Regions from separate parts of the Pontibacter russatus genome, predicted to be linked through region 3. Evidence: riboswitches for the same ligand, from Rfam matches in the RefSeq annotation. Region 3 holds a riboswitch; each other region holds the start of a gene.
What was found. A riboswitch is a leader RNA that binds a small molecule or an ion and turns the genes downstream of it on or off. The one in region 3 is predicted to bind S-adenosylmethionine.

Region 1 (4,969 bases), 1.5 Mb from region 3:
CCTCCAGCTGGTCGAGGTAATCTAAATATCTCTTCGTCATATTTTAATTGTTCAATTGCTGTATTGTTAAATTGTTGAAAATTCAGGTATATGCTTCCAACCATTTAACAATCAAACCATTTAGCCTTTTAATTAACGTGCGTGCAGCCCGCACTCTTTCTTGGAGTCGCTCTCCCACCACCAGCGTCCTGCCCGGAAGTCCTCACCCTCGGCGATGGCGCGGGTGCAGGGGGCGCAGCCGATGCTCACAAAGCCTTTGTCGTGCAGCGGGTTGTAGGGGATATGGAGCTGGCGCACGGCCTCACGCACGGCGTCGAAAGACCAGGTCAGGAGCGGGTTGTACTTGATCATCTGGAAACCCGGGTCCCACTCCAGCAGCTGCAGGTCGTGGCGGGCGTCGGACTGCTCGGCCCTGATGCCGGTAATCCAGAGTTGCACACCCTGCAGCGCGCGCTTCAGCGGCTCCACCTTCCGGATATAGCAGCACTGCTTGCGGTTCTCCACCGAAGCGTAAAAGCTGAGCGTGCCTTTCTCTGTCACCATCTGCTCCACGGCCTCGTGCTGCGGGAAAAAGACCTCTATCTTTTTGCCGTAGTGCTCGTTGGTTTTGTGCAGCAGGTTGTAGGTTTCGTTGAAGAGGCGGCCGGTGTCCAGTGAGAAAACGCGGATCGGCAGGTTGTTCTCGAATATATAATGCGTGATGAGCTGATCCTCGATGCCGAGGCTGGAGGAGAAAGCGATCTGCCCCGGAAACTGGGCGGCCAGTATGGCGAGGCTCTCTTCTATGCTTTTGCCCTCCAGCAGGCCGAGCAGGGCCGGCATCTTGGTTTCTAAAGCTGATATCTGACTCATGTTGAAATATTAAATCTTAGTGGGTGTTCGTATATATGCCTTGCCTATATCCCTGTGGTATAACCAGTTCCGTTGCTCGCCCGTGCAAATTAAGCCAAAGGGCGGCGTTGCCTGATGAATAACCGAAACAGCATGGGAAAAAGGAACACCTTGCGGCGCAAAAGTACTGAGGGGTTGCATCTGAGGCAACAGATCCGGCAAGTTAGCAGCACTGCATACAGCAGCAACAACAGTAAAAAGCAGGGGTGTTGCGGAAATATGCCGAGGCAGGAAGGGTGGCAGCAAGGTGGCTACCGGAAACAAAAGGCGATGTGTAAGCTGTAGTTTGCATTATATCTTAAATTTATATGCTCCCGCCCCGCGGGATAGGACTTGGCACCTTCCCAAACGGGTGGTTGCCAGAGGGTCTTGGAGCCTATTCTCTCGCCTCTTCTATATAAATTTTACTGACGCTCAGGTCAATTATTAGTCAATTCGTAATTGAAGTACAAATTTAAGGCTTTTTTTGTTCAACTGCCTACTATGTAAGCGAAAATAAATTAACCGGGGCAGCAAAACCGAAGGCGCCGCCCCGGCTTTGGCAGCCGTCAGGCGGACAGCCGGGCCACGTACTTCACCAGCGAACGCTTGGCGATGGGCAGCAGCGAGTGCTCCAGGGGCACCGGTATCCGAGACACCACGGCAAAGGTGGCGGGGTTTGGCAGCGCCTGCCGTTCGCGCAGCAGCTGCCCCTTCAGGTTTTCGTGCGTCTGGGCCAGCCCGCGGCGCACTGTCTGCAGCAGCTGTGTGTTTATGCCCCTGTACTTTTCGTACGCGTTCTCAAAAACGGTCATGCGGTATATATAAACATGCGTTTCCTTGCCCGGGAAAGCATCCAGGAACAGATAGCCTTCGTCGTGGTACATGGGCGTGATGCCGACGGGGCTGATTTCGAGGTGGCGCTCCACAAAATCATACAGTTCCTGCCCAGACGCCACCGTCTGGTTGAAGCGCGGCGCGGCGTACGCGATAATCTCCTCGATCTGCTGCATCGTTTCGTCGTCTTCCACAATCTTCTGGTACACCAGCTCCAGCTTTTCGAAATCGGCGCGGCTGATGCGCTTGGGGAACGTCTCGTAGACCAGTTGCTTGTGCTCCTTCACCTGCAGCAGGTGGCGGTAGTGCATGATCAGGTCCGACAAGACGGGGTAGAGGCGGCGCTGGCCGAACTCGGTTTTGGCGGCTTTGAGGTAGGCCAGCAGCATGTACTTTTTGTACTCAAAATCGATGAGCCCCTCTGTAAGCCAGTTGATAGGTAGGGTTTTCATAAGCCTCCAACTTAATAGATTTTTTCTAAGAAACTGTTTCAGAACCTAAATGGGGTGAATAAATAAAGTTCTCACTTTGGTTAGGAAAGTTGAACGACCAACTATTCAAAACCTAGGTGATCACCAACTAAAAGAAAGAAAAAGGGGGCAGATATCCAAGCGACATGAGTAAGAAGGGCTGGGAGAGATTCAAACAGGCCCTCCCAGTTGTAAAAACCCCCAGCAAGCGGGGCGGCCGGCCCCCCTGCGGATTTAACAGAAGCATTGAACGCTATATTCTATATGGTGAAAACGGCTGCAGCTGGCGCAGCTTGCCGCATGACTTTCCCCGCTGGCAAACGGTCTATGGCTACTTCAGCCAGTGGAGCAAGGACGGCAGTTGGGAGGCGATCAATGCTTTTCTGGGCGAGAAGGCGCGCGTCAAATCAGGCTGCACAGCATAGGCTGGTGCTGGCAGGTGGTGCTGCGCACAGACGGTGCGAAAGGCTTCAAAGTGCTGCCGCGAAGGTGGGTGGTGGAGAGAACCCTCGCCTGGATGCTACATGCCAGGTGCCTGGTAAGGACTATGAGAAAAACAGAGTGAACTACCAAAGCATGAGCTATATTGCCATGATTACAATACTTATTAAAAGGCTTTAGTAGGTTTTACAACAGCCTCTCAGATACACCTGTTGTATGTGAACGTTTTAAAATAGGTTTACTTACAGGCTGACTCTGAAGCCGGATACTTGAGCGCCAGACATCACAAAAAAGAAGAAGCGGGCTGTAAGGCCCGCTTCTTCTTTTAAAAGTAAAAACAATTAACAATCAGCAACCAGCAATCCAACTTACTGGTTCTGCTCCAGCAGGTTCAGGAGGAATGCGTATTGCAGGGCTGTCTCTTTGTAGCGCTCGAAGCGGCCGGAGGCGCCGCCGTGCCCGGCCTCCATGTTGGTGTGCAGCAGCAGCATGTTGTCGTCCGTCTTCATCTCGCGGAGCTTGGCCACCCATTTGGCGGGTTCCCAGTACTGCACCTGCGAATCGTGGAGGCCGGTGGTGACGAGCATGTTCGGATAAGCCTTGGCTTCCACGTTGTCATAGGGTGAGTAAGACAGCATGTAGTCGTAGTACTGCTTTTCGGCGGGGTTGCCCCACTCGTCAAACTCGCCTGTCGTCAGTGGAATGCTGGTGTCGAGCATCGTCGTCACCACATCCACGAACGGCACGGCCGCCAGCACGCCTTTGAACAGCTCGGGGCGCATGTTCACCACGGCGCCCATCAGCAAACCACCGGCGCTGCCGCCCTGGGCAAACAGCTTGTCGGGATTGGTGTACCGCTGCTCAATCAGGTACTCCGCGACGTCAATAAAGTCGGTGAAAGTGTTCTTTTTCTTCAGCAGCTTGCCGTTCTCGTACCACTGGCGGCCCATTTCCTGGCCCCCGCGTATATGGGCGATGGCATACACAAAGCCCCTGTCCAGCAGGCTGAGGCGCACCGAGCTGAAGCCGGGGTTCATGCTGTTGCCGTATGAGCCGTAGCCATATAGCAGCGTCGGGTTCTGCCCGTTCAGCTCAAGCCCCTTGCGGTACACCAGCGACACCGGGATTTTGGTGCCGTCGTCGGCAGTGGCGAAAATGCGCTTTGCCTCATAGTTCTCCGGGTCGAAATCGCCTACCACCTCCTGGCGCTTCAGCAGCTCGCGCTCCTTCGTCTCCATGTTATAATCGTAGGTTGAGCTTGGTGTGGTGAGGGAGCTGTACTCAAAGCGCAACTCTTTGCTGTCGAAGTCGGGATTGGTGCTGATGTAGGCGGTGTAAGCCTCCTCATCGAAGTCTATATAATAATCCGTTTTCGGGTCGTTCCACTTCTTCACCCTGATTTGGGAGAGGCCGTCTTTGCGCTCCTGCAGGGCCAGGTAATCCCTGAAAATCTCGATGCCCTCCAGCAGCACGTTCTCGCGGTGCGGCACCACTTCCTTCCAGTTGGCTTTGCCCGGCTTGCTTACCGGTGTCTGCATCAGCTTGAAGTTAGTCGCACCGTCCTTGTTCGTGACGATATAAAACTTATCGCCGAAGTGGTCCACGCTGTACTCCAGGCCGCGCTCGCGGGGCTGTATCACCTTAAACACGCCGTTCGGCTTGTCCGCGTCCAGAAAACGATACTCGTTCGAGAGCGTGCTGCCGCTGCCGATGATGATATAGTCGTCGGATTTGGTTTTGTAGACATAGGTGCTGAAGGTCTCGTCTGCCTCGTGGTATACCTCCTTGTCCTGGGCGGCAGGCGTGCCCAGCGTGTGCTTGAAGATTTTGAAAGAGCGCAGCGCCGGGTCCTTCATGGTGTAGAACACGGTTTTGTTGTCGTTGCCCCACACGGCGCTGCCGGTGGTGTTGGGAATGGCGTCGGGCAGCAGCTTGCCTGTCTTCAGGTCTTTGAAGCGGATGTTGTATTTGCGGCGGCTCACGGTGTCTTCGCCGAAGGCCAGCAACTGGTTATTGGGGCTCACATCCATGCCGGCGGCGGCATAGTAGCTAAGGCCCTCGGCACGCTCGTTCGCGTTCACCATCACCTCCTCGGGCGCCTCCAGCGTGCCTTTTTTGCGGGCGTATATAGGGTACTCCTTGCCCTCCTCGTAACGCACGTAGTACCAGTAGCCATCGTCCTTGAACGGCACCGTGGCATCGTCCTGCTTGATGCGGCCCACAATCTCGTTGAACAGCTTCTCCTGCAGTTCCTCGGTGCCGGCCAATCGTTGCTGCGTGTAGGCGTTCTCTGCGTTCAGGTAAGCGATCACCTCCGGGTCCTCGCGCTGGTTCATCCAGTAATAGTTGTC
Region 2 (4,969 bases), 1.5 Mb from region 3:
AGGTGCTCTTTGCCCACGAAGCGCGGCGCGGCGCTGAAGGCGAGGTAAAAGTCTTTCTCCTTTGCGGACCCGGAGCTTACCAGTTCGGTTTTCTGCGTGAGCCATGCACGGCCTTGCGGCGTGGTGCTGCGCTCGAAGATGCCTTTCAGAAATGCTTTGGTTGCGGAGATGTCTGCCTGGTACACGGTATGATCTGGTTTAAGGTAAACAACAAACTAAGGTACAGGTGTTTTCGGTATATAGGCTGCTGGCAGCCGCCCCAACGGCATCCGTACTGCGCTGCGCCAGGGCCCGGCAAACCGGTAACCAGCCTGATCCCGCTGCTGCGGACTAGGTAGAAAGTTTAAACATTGAATAAAAGGGTGCCATGCGGCGGGGCAGGCAGGCGACGCGGCCTCCTACAATACCCCTATGCTGTTGCAACAAGCACCCACAGGTAAAGATAAAAAGAATGATGCATATATATAAACCTACAGGAGAGGAAATATTAGCCGCCGCCGGAAAGTCGTTGCCGGACGTGCTGGCCCCACACCTGCAAGTGCTCTTCTGCGGCATTAATCCCGGCCTCTACAGCGCGGCCACCGGCTATCATTTCGCCCGCCCCGGCAACCGCTTCTGGCCCACCCTGTACCGGGCCGGCTTCACGCCGCGCCTTTTCCAGCCACACGAGCAGGGCGAACTGCTCACCTACGGGTATGGCGTCACCAACTTCGCGGCGCGGGCCACGGCGGCGGCGGCAGAACTGAGCCCGGCAGAACTGCGGGAGGGAGGGGAACTGCTCCGGCAGAAGGTGTTACTTTATCAGCCACAAGCCCTGGCGGTGCTGGGGATTACGGCGTACCGCACCGCCTTTGGGTTGCGCGGGGCAGTGCTGGGGCTGCAGCCGGAAAGAATCGGAGAGACGGAACTGTGGGTGCTACCAAACCCAAGTGGCCTGAACGCCCACTACCCGCCCGCTGCACTTGCCAGGGCATACGAGGCATTCAGACTGGCGCTGAAGTGTGATTAGACTAAAAGCAGTAAAACTAAAAGCCACTGCTGCGGATTATGCTCATAACCAAACCTTTTCTGCGGAGCAGGCTGCTGAGGGGGCGTGGCAGTTGCCCTGTATATGGGCAGAACAGCTTATTTTATATGAGAATATGGATCATGAAATTAGGGGTAAGGGTATAGAAGATTTAACTGTATATACATTATAATTACATTCACCCTTAAAATAATACTCTATACACAGATTTGAAATACTATTGCAATTATACGTTAACCAGTTGAACTATACTGCTTTCTGCCTTGTCTCCTTTATATAACCACTAAAATTTTTAAAGACTGCTATGAAGGAATTAGAAAGAATCGAGAAGGGACTCAACAAAAGCAAAACTTTACTCTACAAAGCTGACCAGCAAGGGCTTGCCTGCTCTTTTGTGAATGGGGGACTGGTGATTGATTCTTTCGTGATTCAGGATGATGTGCTGGCAGACGCTCTTTCCAAAAAAGGAATGAACGGCGTGGTGGAAGGAACGAACTTCGAGCTGCTGAAGAGCAATTACTCCTGGTTCTCCGTTCACGTGAAAACGAAGAGAGTCTACAGGCAGCTTGAGAAAGGCTCCGAAGCAATGGCTTAAACCTTACACTGAAACAGCTGCGCGCTGCAGGGCAAGCAGAGACTGTTTATATATCAGCAAAGGCCCTCCCCGTATACGGGGAGGGCCTTTGTGCATTTGCAGCGTAGAGATGTTTACGAAGGTGTGCCGGCATCACGTTGAACGTTGTTGACGCGAGTGTGCTGTTCATATGAGGTAGGGGCGTGGCCGCCGCCGGAATTTATCAAGACACTGCTTTTCCATATATAATCTTGTGTGGCTGGCAAGGTACAACTGACAGAGAAAGTTGTTTGGGCGGTGACGGCGCCATATATAGCCTGGCGGGCGGGGAGCGATGGAACAAAAAGCCGCCGATTTTGTTGATAAACCTGAAATTCAGGCCGCTGAGACGTAGGCCGCTGTCCGGCCAATCACCGCCTGTAACGCCCCTATGGCTGTGCAGCCATAGGGGCTGAAACGGGAGGAACGAAAATAATCTCCGGATTTTTATCAATTTGATATACAAGTGAGATTTATTTTTTACTTTTGTGAAGAATACTATTGCTACCCGCAATAAATTTATAGACGAAGAGGCGAGAGAACAGGCTCTTAGAACCTCTGGCAACCATCCTAACGGAAAGGTGCCACATCCTGCCCGACAAAGGGGAAATATAAATTAGAGAACCATGAACAAAACATCAGGCACTTTCCCATTCACCCGCTTTCCTCATCCTGACAATCTTGCCGCATCGCTGCCTGTGATGTGCTGTTGTTGCTGCCGTTCATCCTTCTAACTAAAGTGACGCCCGCCCGTGCCGGCACAGGCATGCCGCAGGAAGCAGGGGAACGCATCACCCGCCCATTTTTTAACAACACAGGAAGCGGCGCAGCCACAAGTTTATGACATCTACCATTGTCTCCTTTATCATATATAACAAAGCCTCCGGCCTTTTGCCCGACGGTGCGCGGCGCGGCACTTGTGGCTGTTGTTGAATGCCCCTGCCTATATGGCTGCCTCTGTGTGCTTTGCGGCAGGCACTTCTGGACCCTCATAATTTAAATAGCAACCCGAGCAGAAGCCTTGACCGGCTCATCCACTAAAATACTTTTGTATGCAAACCTTTAGATCCGAAATAGAGAACCCGATAGTTGAGAAGGATATCATTGAGCTGGAGAAGAAAATCCGCATGTACCGCACCGGCAAGATGCAGGAAGACAAGTTCAAGAGCCTGCGCCTGGCGCGCGGTATATATGGCCAGCGCCAGTTGGGGGTGCAGATGATCCGCATCAAGCTGCCTTTTGGCCGGGTCACCACAAAACAGCTTCTGCATATAGCCGGCATCTCGGATGAGTACTCTACCGGCAACCTGCACCTGACCACGCGCCAGGACATACAGCTTCACTTTGTGAGCCTGGACAGGACTCCCGAGCTCTGGACCCGACTGGATGAGGAGGACATTACCATCCGGGAGGCCTGCGGCAACACCGTGCGCAACGTGACGGCGTCGCCGGAGGCGGGCATCGACCCGAATGAGCCTTTTGATGTGTCGCCTTACGCCGATGCCACCTTCCGCTACTTCCTGCGTAACCCGATTTGCCAGGAGATGGGCCGCAAATTCAAGATTACCTTCTCTTCCAGCGACCGCGACACCGCCATGAGCTATATCCACGACCTGGGCTTTATACCTAAAGTGCAGGAGGTGAACGGAAAACTGGTGCGCGGCTTTAAAGTGGTGATCGGGGGCGGCCTGGGGGCACAGCCCATGCTGGCGCAGCCGATGTACGAGTTCCTGCCCGCCAACCAGGTGATTCCGGTGATTGAGAGTGTGATCCGGGTATTTGACCGCTATGGCGAGCGAAGCAACCGCAACAAGGCCAGGTTCAAGTATGTGATCAGCAAGATAGGGCTGGACGAGGTGATGCGCCTGATAAAGGAAGAGACCAGGGCGCTGAAAGTACACAGCTTTGAGGTGGATGAAACCGTGGACTTCACGCCTGCGCTCCCGGCCCCGAAAGCCATCCCGGATTATATCATTGAGAACACGGAAAAGTATGACGCCTGGCTCAAAACCAACGTCTTCGCCCAGAAGCAGGAGGGCTACTTTGGCATCTATATAAAAGTGCCGACCGGCGACATCAGCTCCGACACAGCCAGAATACTGGCTCCGTTGGTGCGCGACTTTGCCGGCGACGAGATACGCGTAACCCAGAACCAGGGGCTGCTGCTGAAGTATGTGAAGCAGGAGGCGCTGCCCTACTTCTTTGCGCAACTGGAGGCCCTGAACCTGGCGGAGCCGGGCTTCGACAGCGTGGCCGACGTTACCACCTGCCCCGGCACCGACACCTGTAACCTGGGTATTTCCAACAGCACCAATTTTGCCAAAGTGCTGGAAGACATCATCATCGGGGAGTACCCGGAGCTGATCTTCAACACCGACATCAAAATTAAGATAAGCGGCTGCATGAACTCCTGCGGACAGCACGGCATCAGCAACATCGGCTTCCATGGCTCGTCGCTGAAGAGCGGCAAAAACGTGTTGCCAGCGCTGCAGGTGCTGCTGGGCGGCGGCACCGTCGGGAACGGCGTGGGCCGGGCATCAGACAAAATCATCAAGGTGCCCAGCAAAAAGGCAACGGACGCGCTGCGCTACGTGATCAACGACTACTACGCGAACAAAGAGGACAACGAGCGCTTCAACGACTACTACGACCGGCAGGGCAAAAACTATTTCTACCAGCTGCTGAAGCCGCTGGCCGACCTGACCAACCTGACGCCGGACGACTTTATCGACTGGGGCCACCAGGAGGAGTACTCGACGGCCATCGGCGTGGGAGAGTGCGCGGGTGTGATGATTGACCTCGTGGTCACCCTGCTGTATGAGTCTGATGAGAAACTGGAGTGGGCCGCCGAGGCCCTGGAGGGCAAGCGTTTTGCCGATGCCATCTACTACGGCTACGGTTCGTTTGTGAGCACGGCTAAGGCGCTGCTGCTCGATAAGGGCCTGAAGGGAAATACCCAGATCGGCATCATCGATGATTTTGACGCAAATTATGTGGCGGAAGGCACGTTTGCCTTTGAGCCCAGCTTTAAAGAGACGGTGCTCCAGCTAAACCAGCATGAGCCGTCGGAGGCATTCGCCCGCGAGTATATAGGCCAGGCGCTGCTGTTTCTGCAGCAGGCCTCCAGCTACCGCCAGCAGCAGCGGCAAATGCCTTCGCCAAAGCCGGTAGAGCGTGGGGCGTAGGCAGGAATTTTGAATAACTGAATACTGATATCTGAATTCAATTATTCAGTATTCAGTTGCTCAAAATTGACTGAAGATGGCATCAGGAAGGTAAGATATATAGCAGGCGGTAAGAAATGATGCTGCCGCCGAAGCGGTCCTAAA
Region 3 (4,969 bases):
GTCTGTCACAAACTCCTGCTCAATGGTTACGGCGTCGCGGATGATCTCCTGCACCCGCTCCTCCGGCAGCTTGTTCACCAGCATCGAGTACAGCAGGCAGGCAAAGTCGCAGTGCAGGCCCTCGTCGCGGCTGATCAGCTCGTTGGAGAAGGTCAGGCCCGGCATCAGGCCGCGCTTCTTCATCCAGAAAATAGAGCAGAAGGAGCCCGAGAAGAAGATGCCCTCCACCGCGGCAAACGCGATCAGGCGCTCCGTGAAATTCTCGCTGTTGATCCACCTTAGCGCCCACTCCCCCTTTTTCTTCACGGCGGGCACTGTCTCCAGGGCATTGAAGAGGTAGTCTTTCTCTGCCTGCTTCTTTATATAGGTGTCTATCAGGAGCGAGTAAGTTTCGGCGTGGATGTTCTCCATCATGATCTGGAAGCCGTAGAAGCAACGGGCCTCCGGCATCTGCACCTCCTGCATAAAGTTGATGGCCAGGTTCTCGTTCACGATGCCGTCGGAAGCCGCGAAGAACGCCAGCACGTGGCTGATGAAGTGGCGCTCGCCGTCGTTCAGGCTCTCCCAGTCTTTCAGGTCCTGGCCCAGGTCGATCTCTTCGGCTGTCCAGAAGCTGGCTTCGGCCTTCTTGTACATCTGCCACACCGCGTCATTCTGAATCGGGAACAGGACGAAGCGGTTGGGGTTCTCTTTCAGTATCGGCTCCATATCATGCATATCGTAATAACTTAAAAGGTTTGATGAAGAACGTTCGTTCTCGAAACTCCCGGCAGCCGGATATGTTTAGCGCTTGTCAAGCGGAGGCTGCTGTATCAGGAGTTCAAATATATAGAATTGAACTTGAAAGTCCGGTTGAAAGTTGTTCAATTTATGCACACCCTCCCAGATGCGGGGGAAGGCTATTTTAGGGGGTAATGCACAGGGTTATCCACACTGCGGCTGACACCTGAAAGCCATATATAAACTTGCTAAAATATTGAAATGTATGTATATAGCGCGCGCTCAGGCGCCTATGCAAACGCAGCGGCCTTGCTGCGGCAGGTTTGGTGTGCATGTACGGAGCCAGGCAGGTGGCGGATGCGGCAGGATGCCGTTGCTGCGCACAGGTTATGCGGGTTTTAGTGCAATTTGTGGATAAGTTTGGCAGCCGACTGGCGGTGTAATTGTTTGCTGCGCAGGAGGTTGGAGTTGTTTTAGACAGGCTGTCCAAGTGCTGGCGCAGATGTGAACAAGGTTATCCACAAAAATGTGTGCGGGGCGGGTGCAAGAGGCAAACAAATTGTGGCACAAGCCATTGTATATATAAAATATGAACCGTACCTTTGCGCTCTAAATCTTTTTAAATATACATTGAAGCTGATGTACGCAATTGTAGAAATCGCAGGTCAACAGACCAAAGTAGAGAGCGGCAAGTTCATCTACGCTAACAAGCTTTCCGGCAATGATGGTGACGCCGTTGAGTTCGCCAATGTTCTTCTTACTGATGATAACGGAACTGTTACGTTGGGCGCTCCTTTCGTGAGCGGTGTTAAAGTGGTTGGTAAAATCCTTGGCAACGTGAAAGGCGACAAAGTGATCGTTTTCAAAAAGAAGAGAAGAAAGGGATATAAGAAGAAGAACGGCCACCGCCAGCACTTCACTAAAGTCCTGATCGAGAGCATTGGATAAGCAGTAAGAAGAAATTTATCGTGAAATCTTTCCGGGCCCGCTTCGCTGACCTGGGTTAAAGTTAAAGAAACATGGCACACAAAAAAGGAGCAGGTAGTTCTAATAACGGCCGCGAGTCGCATTCCAAACGACTTGGTGTTAAAATTTACGGCGGACAGAATATCATCGCCGGGAACATTATTGTAAGACAAAGAGGTACTGCCCATCACCCAAGCGTTAACGTGGGTATCGGTAAAGACCACACCCTGTTCGCGCTGACTGACGGCGTGGTGCAGTTCAAGAAGGGTAAGAAAAACCGTTCTTACGTTTCTGTGCTCCCCAAAGTAGAGGCGGAAGCGTAGGTACAGCAGCAAACTGCCTCGGCAGTAGCGTTAGCGGGAAAGGGTTGCCATATATGGCAACCCTTTCTTTTTTGTGTCAGAGGGCAGTAAATTCCACGGGTTTGCTTTTGCGTGCTGTGGCAGCCTTGCCAGCTCTGCCGCCTTTAAAGTAGGAGACGAGCCCGGTCGCTACGCCAGCCGCCGAGAGCATATAGCCGCTGGGCAGGCTGTAAAAGGATACGGGAATGCTGATGAGCACAATGCAATAGCCTGCCAGCCACAGCAGGCCGAAGACAGCTGGCGAGCTTGCCGGAACCGGTGGTATATAAGCTGTTTTGAAGCCTGCCAGGTGCAGCAGCTTGGGTGCCTCCGCCGCGAGCAGCACCAGGTTCAGCAGCAGGAAGAACGCGAGCACGTACGGGGTGCCCCGCCAGTTTTGGGATATGGTGATGAGCAGGATGTTGAGGACCATAGGCAGCAGGGCAATTGCTCCCAGGGTGCGGTAGCGCAGCGTCAGCAGAAGAAAGCCAACCGTGATTTGCGAGTAGGCGATGAAGCGGGCGAAGAGGCCCAGGCCATATTGCGCCAGCCTGTCCTCCAGCCACACCGGCCCGATGAGCCCCGGAAATTTGTGCTCGAAATACAGCTTGGCCATGCCCGAGGTGAAAAAGATAAGGCCCAGGAACACGCTGGTGCCGTTCAGGAAAATCGTCTTAAAGTGCATCGCGTTCGGGTTTGGTAGCGGCCCTGTAAGCTGGGTTGAGCTTAAAATTTAAGTGTTGGAATTCCGGAGCCTCGGTAAGTAAGTTACCCTTTCCGTTAGAAACATGCGGGCAAACTATATAAACAGGCGCATTCTGTAGACCATCGCCCGAAACGGGCAGTTTTATCACGAAGCGGGCATTCAAACCAGGCGGTGGGCAGTGCCTGGAGCGTACTCATATATAGCTGAAGGAGCCCGCAGAATAATTTAGCGAAACAAAATTTTTATATACTGCCTATATATGCTTAACTTGCAACCTCTTATCAAGAAAGACCGAGGGACAGGGCCCTACGACGTCTTAGCAACCATGTAAGTGCTTGGTGCTAATTCCCTTCCGGACACGGCGTGCCGGAAAAGATAAGAATGTACTCCTCCCCGGTGTCCTTCTTGATAAGCCTAACGCAGCAGACTTATGAGAAGCAAGACGACACCAACCATGACCAACCATCCCATTCATACATTACTGAAGGAGCGTGTGCTCGTGCTGGACGGCGCGATGGGCACCATGATTCAGCGTTACCAGCTTTCAGAGGCCGATTTCCGGGGTGAGCGCTTTGCCGACCACCCCAGCGACCTGAAAGGCAACAACGACCTGCTTTCCATCACCCGCCCCGACATCATCAAGGCCATACACAAAGAGTACCTGGAGGCCGGTGCCGACATCGTGGAAACCAACACCTTCAGCGGCACCCGCATCGCCATGGCCGACTATCACCTGGAGGACCTGGTATATGAGATGAACTACGAATCGGCGAGGCTGGCGCGCGAGGCGGCCGATGAAATCACGGCGCAGAACCCGGATAAACCGCGTTTCGTGGCCGGCGCCATCGGCCCGACCAACCGCACCGCCTCGCTCTCGCCGGACGTGAACAACCCCGGTTACCGCGCCATCACCTTCGACCAGTTGGTGGAGGCATATTACGAGCAGGTGAAGGGCTTGGTAGACGGCGGCTGCGACGTGCTGCTGATAGAAACCGTGTTTGACACGCTGAACTGCAAAGCCGCCCTTTATGCCGCGCAGCAATATGTGCAGTACGGCGGCAAGGAACTGCCCATCATGGTATCCGGCACGATTACCGATGCCAGCGGCCGCACCTTATCCGGCCAGACGGTGGAGGCCTTCTGGAATTCCATCTCCCACGCGCCCATCATCAGCATCGGGTTTAACTGTGCCTTGGGAGCGCGTCAGTTGAAAACCCATATCCAGGAACTTTCCCGCATCGCGGATGTCCACATCAGCGCCTACCCAAATGCCGGTTTGCCGAACGCCTTTGGCGGCTACGATGAGTCTGCGGATGAAATGGGGGCTGTGGTGGAAGAATACCTGCAGGAGGGTTTGGTGAACATACTGGGTGGCTGTTGCGGCACCACACCCGATCATATCCGCCGCATCGCGGAGCTTTCTGCCCAGCACAAACCGCGTGTCGTTCCGGAACTGCCGGCTTATTCGCGCTTCAGCGGCCTGGAGCCACTTACCATCACACCAGAAACGCTGTTCGTGAATGTGGGGGAACGCACCAATGTAACCGGCTCCAAGAAATTCGCGCGCTTGATCGTAGATAGCAAGTTCGAAGAGGCCCTGTCGGTGGCACGGCAGCAGGTAGAGGGCGGTGCCCAGATCATTGACGTGAACATGGACGAGGGCATGTTGGACTCCGAGGAGGCCATGACCAACTTCCTGCACCTGATCGCCTCCGAGCCGGACATCGCCAAGCTGCCCATCATGATCGACTCCTCGAAGTGGACGGTGCTGGAAGCGGGCCTGAAATGTGTGCAGGGCAAGTCCATCGTCAACTCCATCAGCCTGAAAGAGGGCGAAGAGAACTTTAAAGCACAGGCCCGCAAAGTGCGCCAGTACGGTGCCGCCGCCGTGGTGATGGCCTTTGACGAGGAAGGCCAGGCCGACACCCTCGAGCGCAGAATAGAGATATGCGGGCGCGCCTACCGCATTTTAACGGAGGAACTGGGTTTCCCGCCCCAGGACATCATCTTCGACCCGAATATACTGGCCATTGCCACTGGTATAGAAGAGCACAACAACTATGCGGTAGAGTACCTGGAGGCAGTGAAGTGGATAAAGGCCAACCTGCCGCACGCCCTGGTGAGCGGTGGCGTGAGCAACCTGTCGTTCTCGTTCCGGGGCAACGACCTGGTGCGCGAAGCCATGCACACGGTGTTCCTGTACTATGCGGTGCAGGCCGGGATGGATATGGGCATC

Region 1: it holds a riboswitch for S-adenosylmethionine, as region 3 does, so the genes downstream of both, GSQ62_RS04835 (phosphoadenylyl-sulfate reductase) here and metH (methionine synthase) in region 3, are expected to answer to the same signal.
Region 2: it holds a riboswitch for S-adenosylmethionine, as region 3 does, so the genes downstream of both, GSQ62_RS04865 (nitrite/sulfite reductase) here and metH (methionine synthase) in region 3, are expected to answer to the same signal.

What each region holds. Positions count from the first base shown of each region.
Region 1 is NZ_CP047984.1:1,163,870-1,168,838, reverse strand. It holds gene cysD (sulfate adenylyltransferase subunit CysD) at 1-40, opposite strand, end outside; gene GSQ62_RS04835 (phosphoadenylyl-sulfate reductase) at 133-852, opposite strand; SAM riboswitch class I at 1,193-1,295, opposite strand; gene GSQ62_RS04830 (hypothetical protein) at 1,440-2,159, opposite strand; gene GSQ62_RS04825 (transposase) at 2,324-2,602, shown strand; gene GSQ62_RS04815 (S9 family peptidase) at 2,987-4,969, opposite strand, start outside.
Region 2 is NZ_CP047984.1:1,174,713-1,179,681, reverse strand. It holds gene GSQ62_RS04885 (EboA domain-containing protein) at 1-185, opposite strand, end outside; gene mug (G/U mismatch-specific DNA glycosylase) at 452-1,009, shown strand; gene GSQ62_RS04875 (hypothetical protein) at 1,002-1,199, shown strand; gene GSQ62_RS04870 (hypothetical protein) at 1,332-1,622, shown strand; SAM riboswitch class I at 2,157-2,258, shown strand; gene GSQ62_RS04865 (nitrite/sulfite reductase) at 2,693-4,825, shown strand.
Region 3 is NZ_CP047984.1:2,704,308-2,709,276, reverse strand. It holds gene GSQ62_RS10875 (ribonucleoside-diphosphate reductase small subunit) at 1-717, opposite strand, end outside; gene rplU (50S ribosomal protein L21) at 1,360-1,668, shown strand; gene rpmA (50S ribosomal protein L27) at 1,740-2,009, shown strand; gene GSQ62_RS10860 (hypothetical protein) at 2,086-2,712, opposite strand; SAM riboswitch class I at 3,009-3,115, shown strand; gene metH (methionine synthase) at 3,164-4,969, shown strand, end outside.